DNA from 2 places in the Pseudomonas sp. VEM90 genome. Region 2 is predicted to be linked to the other one. Evidence: predicted binding sites of a transcription regulator. Region 2 holds the regulator's gene; the other holds the start of a gene.
What was found. The regulator FliA, encoded in region 2, starts transcription of late flagellar genes. The targets are predictions, from matches to a motif close to CTAAAGTTTNNNNNNNNNNNGCCGNTAA.

Region 1 (3,195 bases), on a different contig from region 2:
CCTTCATCGTCGTACACCACATACACGGCGTCGGCGCGGTGGCCTAGTTCGCTGAACAGTTTCTCGAGCTCGCCCAGGGCCGGTAGCAGGCCGGGCGCCGGGGGCTGGCCGAGCTGGGTGCGCTTGCCTTCGACAAAGCGCGCGCCGGGGATATGCCCGCTGACATAGCGGTTGGCGCTGCTCAGGTCGACCAGGATCAGTTGCGGCGAATCCAGGCGTGGCAGCAGGTCTGCAGCTTCGATCACCAGGGGCAGGCCGGAAAAGTCGGTCATCCACGGTCTCCAGTGTGGAAAGAGGGGCGATTGTAGCGCAAGGCTCAACCCTTGCGGTTGGTAAACACCGACAAGGCCCGCTCGATGCATTGCGCGGTCTTGCCGAAGGCTTGCACGCTGATATCGGCCATCGGCCGGCAGCCCTGGTCGGCGACCAGCAGCATCAGCACCTGGTCGTTCGCAGCCAGCGAGCGAAGTAGAACATGCTCGCTGCGAAACAAAGCGCGCAGCGGGGCAGGCATCAGCGCCGAGAACTGGCTGTGGTTTTCCGGTGTGATGCGCAGCTGCCCGGCCTGACTCAGCAGCTTTTGCAGCAGCTTGTTCTGTGATACCTGCAGGGCCAGGGCCCCAGCCTCCTTGGGCAGACCGGCAATTTGCTGCACGCGCAGGTAGTCGCTGGCCTTGTCCAGGCTAAGCAGCATGATGCGTTGCATGCCGCAGGCCAGCAGGGCTTCCTGGGCCTGGGTGGCCAGGTGCACGGCGTTGGTGAACGGGCTGGGTTGGGCCAGCAGGTGCTGGCACAGCGTGCGCCAGCGCGCCAGGTCGTCGCTGCTGGGTGGAGGCGGGGCCAGCATGTCCGGGTGAGGGCGGCGTTGGTGCCACGGCCAGATCAAAGCCTCGGCCGGGTGGAACAGGGCATGCCGGGCGTGGCGGCGGGCGCTGGCAGCCGCCTGCTGGTGCACTTGCTGCTGCACGTCTTCCAGCGTGGTTTGCAGGTACAGCGCGGTCAGCAGTTGCCAGCGCAGCAGGTGCGGGTTGTCCCAGCCGACCTGTGCCGCCAGGGCCAGGTTGTTGGCCAGCAGTACGGTATTGGCCGGCTGGTTGAACCAACGTCGCAAGCCGGGCTCGGCATCCAGGCGGTGCTGTTGGCTGAGCAGGTCTTCGTCGCGGGCGATGCTCAGCACCTGGGCCAGTTGCTCGCGCTCTTCCAGCAGCAGGCGATAGCCCTGGGTGACCCACTGGGGCAGGCGCCAATACTCGGCCATGGTCTGGCACAGCGCCATGATGCGCACGCCGAACAGTTCTTCCTCGACGTGGGCGGCGTCTTCACCTTTGTGAATAACCCGCAGTTCCCAGGTGTCGAGCAGCTTGGGGTAAGCCAGTGCCAGTGGCCAGAGTGGCGACAGGAACAGCAGGCTGCCCCAGTGAATCTCTTGCCACAGCCGTGCCAGGCGGCTGGCGAACAGGCCGCTGGCCTGCTGTGCCGCATGCTGGCTGATCATCTGGAACTGGCACAGTACCGGCGGAATCTCCTCCACGGGCAGTGCCGGCAGGCGTTTGAGAAGCTGCTCGCTGCGCTCCAGGCCCAGGCGGTTGAGTGCGACTTCCAGGCTTTCGGCGGGCTCGGCGAGGCTGGCATTGGTGGGGTGATTGGCTTCGCGCATCACTGACAGCACCAGTGCCGGGCTATCCTGCATCAGTTCGGCGATATCGCGCAGCGAGCGGCGGTTATCGTGGATGGCGGCCATGACCCGGTCGTAGCTGTGCTTCGGCACGGGGATGCGAACACTCTCGAGCAGCTTTACCCAGGCCTCTAGCGTACGCGGGGCCTGAGTGGGCACCTTGGTTTCAATTGGCATTTTGACATCAGTCCGAACTGGCTTTTCGCATTGAGTGGCTATAGTCTGGCGCAGTTCTGCCGATAAGTAGAAGAAGAGTTTTAAAGCTCCCGTCTCTTCCCCTGACCACGACAGCAAGTGCTTTGAACCTATGGCTAAAATTATCGGCATCATCGTCGTATTCGCGAGCGTGCTCGGCGGCTACGTACTCTCCCACGGCAAGATCGCAGCGCTGATCCAGCCGTTCGAAGTACTGATCATCGGCGGTGCGGCCTTCGGTGCATTCCTGCAGGCCAACCCTGGCCACATGACCATGCATGTCATCAAGAAGTCGATAAAGATGTTCGGCTCGCGCTTCAGCCATGCCTTCTACCTGGAGGTGCTGGGCCTTGTATACGAAATCCTCAACAAGAGCCGTCGCGAAGGCATGATGGCCATCGAGGCCGACATCGAGGACGCCGCTGCCAGCCCGATCTTCGCCAAGTACCCGACGGTACTGGCCGATGAGCGCATGACTGCGTTCGTCTGCGACTACCTGCGCATCATGTCCACCGGCAACATGGCCCCACACGAGCTCGAGGGCCTGTTCGACATGGAACTGCTGAGCATGAAAGAAGAGCTGGAGCACCCGTCCCACGCGGTGACCGGCATCGCCGACGGTATGCCCGGCTTCGGTATCGTTGCGGCGGTACTGGGTATCGTGGTGACCATGGCCTCGCTGGGCGATGGCGACCAGGCGGCCATCGGCATGCACGTAGGTGCGGCGCTGGTGGGTACCTTCTTCGGTATTCTGGCGGCTTACGGTTTCTTCGGTCCTTTGGCCAAGTGCCTGGAGCACGATGCCAAGGAAGAACTGAACCTCTACGAATCGATCAAGGCTTCGCTGGTGGCCTCGGCGTCGGGCATGCCACCTTCGCTGGCGGTCGAGTTCGGGCGCAAGGTGCTGTACCCCAAGCACCGCCCAAGCTTCGCCGAACTGGAACAAGCGGTTCGCGGTCGCTGAGTCATGGAGAACAATCAGCCCATCATCGTCAAGCGCGTCAAGCGCTTTGGCGGCGGCCACCATGGTGGCGCCTGGAAAATCGCCTTTGCCGACTTCGCCACGGCGATGATGGCGTTCTTCCTGGTGCTGTGGCTGTTGTCCACGGCCACGCCTGAGCAGAAGATCGCCATTGCCGGCTACTTCCAGGACCCAATCGGTTTCTCCGAGAGTGGCACGCCTTATGTCATCGACCTGGGTGGTTCACCGGAAATGGCGCCGGACAAAACCATCAATCCGGAAGTGAAGACCGAGCCGACGCAGCAGTCCCCCACTCAGCTGAGCAAGGACCAGGTCGAGACCATGGCCGAGCAGGTCGAGCGCG
Region 2 (3,195 bases):
CTCGACCAGGTCCATGGTGCGGTTGGCCGCGCCTTCGGTGAGCTTGACCACGTAAGACAGGCGCTCGGTGGCGTCGGTGATCTGCGACACCTCTTCTGCCTGCGGCATGGTGGGGTCGATCTGGAAACTGACGATGGCGCTGTGCAACTCGCGAGTCAGCTTGCCGACTTCCTGATACAGGCCGCGGTCGCGGGTCTGGTTCAACTCGTGAATCAGTTGCACCGCCTCGCCGAAACGGCCCCGCTCCAGGCTTTCGACCAACTCCTGGGCATGCTTCTTCAGGGTCGATTCGAACTCGCCCAAAGACGTTTGTGATGAATCCATGACGCGCCCCCCGTAACGTGACTCAGCCGTTGACGCGTTCGAAGATCTTCTCGATCTTCTCTTTGAGCACCTGAGCGGTGAACGGCTTGACCACATAACCATTGACGCCGGCTTGGGCCGCTTCAATGATCTGGTCGCGCTTGGCTTCAGCGGTCACCATCAACACCGGCATGCTTTTCAGCTTGTCGCTGGCACGCACTTTACGCAGCAGGTCGATGCCGGACATGCCCGGCATGTTCCAGTCGGTCACCAGGAAGTCGTAGTGACCGTTTTCCAGCATTGGCAACGCCGTGGTGCCGTCATCGGCTTCATCGGTGTTGGTGAAACCCAGGTCACGCAACAGGTTCTTGATGATCCGCCGCATCGTCGAAAAGTCGTCAACGATGAGGATTTTCATGTTCTTGTCCAATTAGACCTCCAAGCAGTCTCAAACGCGCTCGGCCTACCGAGCACGCACTCATTCAATTCGGTACAACGTGGAAAACGACTGCAACGACAGCGGGCTCAACGCGCCCGCCATTCCCCCAGGCGGCTGCGCAGGCGCGCGGCACACTGACTGTGCAACTGGCTGACCCGCGACTCGCTGACCCCCAGCACCTCACCGATCTCCTTGAGGTTCAGCTCTTCGTCGTAGTACAGCGCCAGCACCAGACGCTCACGCTCCGGCAGGTTGGCGATAGCCTCGGTCAGGGCAGCCTGGAAGCGCTCCTCCTCCAGCCCGCGCGCAGGTTCGACCTGGCCACTGGCGCCATCCTCATGCAGCCCTTCGTGCTCGCCATCCTGCAACAGGTCGTCGAAGCTGAACAGGCGGCTGCCCAGGGTATCGTTCAAGATCCCGTAGTAATCATCGAGACTCAATTGGAGTTCGGCAGCAACTTCATGATCTTTAGCGTCACGGCCTGTTCTGGCTTCTACTGCACGCATGGCATCACTGACCATACGAGTGTTGCGGTGCACCGAACGCGGTGCCCAGTCACCTTTGCGCACTTCGTCCAGCATGGCGCCGCGGATGCGGATACCCGCGTAAGTCTCAAAGCTGGCGCCCTTGCTGGCGTCGTATTTGTTGGCCACTTCCAGCAGGCCGATCATGCCGGCCTGGATCAGGTCCTCGACCTGTACGTTGGCCGGCAAGCGGGCCAACAGGTGGTAGGCGATGCGCTTGACCAGCGGGGCGTAGCGTTCGATCAGCTCGTACTGGGCATCCTTCGCCGCCCGGCTGTACATCTTGAAACCGCTGGCGTTCATAGTACGGGTCCCGCGCTGGTGGGTTGCACCAAGCGCTCGACAAAGAACTCCAGATGACCGCGCGGGTTGGCCGGCAGCGGCCAGCTGTCGACCTTCTGCGCAATCGCCTTGAAGGCCAGTGCACACTTGGAGCGGGGGAAGGCTTCGTAGACGGCACGCTGCTTCTGCACCGCCTTGCGCACGCATTCGTCGTAAGGCACGGCACCCACGTACTGCAGGGCAACGTCAAGGAAGCGATCGGTGACCTTGGTCAGCTTGGCAAACAGGTTACGCCCTTCCTGCGGGCTCTGCGCCATGTTGGCCAAGACACGGAAACGGTTCATGCCGTAGTCGCGGTTGAGCAGCTTGATCAACGCGTAGGCATCGGTAATCGAGGTAGGTTCATCACACACCACCAACAGCACTTCCTGGGCGGCACGAACGAAGCTGACCACCGAGTCACCAATACCCGCAGCAGTATCGATCACCAACACATCGAGGTTGTCACCGATTTCGCTGAACGCCTGGATCAGCCCGGCGTGCTGGGCCGGGGCCAGGTGCACCATGCTCTGGGTGCCCGAGGCTGCCGGCACGATGCGCACACCACCAGGGCCCTGCAGCATCACGTCACGCAGCTCGCAACGCCCTTCGATGACATCGGCGAGGGTACGTTTGGGGGCAAGGCCCAGCAACACGTCGACATTGGCCAGGCCCAGGTCGGCGTCCAGTAACATGACCCTGCGGCCAAGCTCGGCCAGCGCCAGGGACAAGTTCACTGAAACGTTAGTCTTGCCGACGCCACCTTTGCCACCGGTCACGGCGATCACCTGTACGGGATGCATGCTACCCATGTCTGTTCTTTACCTTGTCTCGCTGGGACTCAGGCCACACGTAGGGCAATTCTGCGTGCCCCTTGGCATAGCGACTTTGCACACGCTTCATGGTCAACCCGCTCGCCGTGGGTTGTGATAGAGATCAGCGAACATGTCGGCCATGGCCTCTTCGCTGGGCTCGTCCTGCTGCTGCACATTCACGGCCCGCGTGACCAACTGGTGGCCCCGCGGCAGGTGCAGGTCGTCAGGAATGCGTGGGCCATCGGTAAGATAGGCCACTGGCAGTTCATGACTGATGGCAAGGCTCAACACATCGCCAAGGCTTGCCGTTTCATCGAGCTTGGTCAGGATGCAACCGGCCAGGCCACAGCGCTTGTAGCTGTGGTAGGCGGCGGTCAGCACCTGCTTCTGGCTGGTGGTGGCCAGCACCAGGTAGTTCTTCGCGGCAATGCCACGCCCGGCCAGGGTTTCCAGTTGCATGCGCAGCGCAGGGTCGCTGGCCTGCAGGCCGGCAGTATCGATCAGCACCACGCGCTTGCGCAGCAGCGGCTCCAGCGCTGCTGCCAGCGACTGGCCCGGGTCGACGTAAGTCACCGGCACGTTGAGGATGCGGCCCAGGGTCTTGAGCTGCTCCTGGGCGCCGATACGGAAGCTGTCCATGCTCACCAGCGCCAGGTTCTGCGCGCCGTACTTGAGCACGTAGCGCGCGGCCAGCTTGGCCAGGGTGGTGGTCTTGCCCATGCCCGCCGGGCCCACCACGGCGATCACGCCGCCCTCTTCGATCGGCTCGACTTCAGGTATTTCGATCATCCGC

Region 1: motA (flagellar motor stator protein MotA) is a predicted target of FliA. The motif match lies at 1,891-1,918, and genes of this name have one in related genera.

Annotation. Positions count from the first base shown of each region.
Region 1 covers NZ_JBTRAR010000022.1:56,727-59,921, reverse strand. The annotation lists gene ACYCCG_RS20010 (rhodanese-like domain-containing protein) at 1-272, opposite strand, end outside; gene ACYCCG_RS20005 (HDOD domain-containing protein) at 317-1,852, opposite strand; gene motA (flagellar motor stator protein MotA) at 1,983-2,834, shown strand; gene motB (flagellar motor protein MotB) at 2,838-3,195, shown strand, end outside.
Region 2 covers NZ_JBTRAR010000008.1:41,622-44,816, reverse strand. The annotation lists gene ACYCCG_RS10010 (protein phosphatase CheZ) at 1-324, opposite strand, end outside; gene ACYCCG_RS10005 (chemotaxis response regulator CheY) at 347-721, opposite strand; gene fliA (RNA polymerase sigma factor FliA) at 829-1,569, opposite strand; gene fleN (flagellar synthesis regulator FleN) at 1,566-2,399, opposite strand; gene flhF (flagellar biosynthesis protein FlhF) at 2,493-3,195, opposite strand, start outside.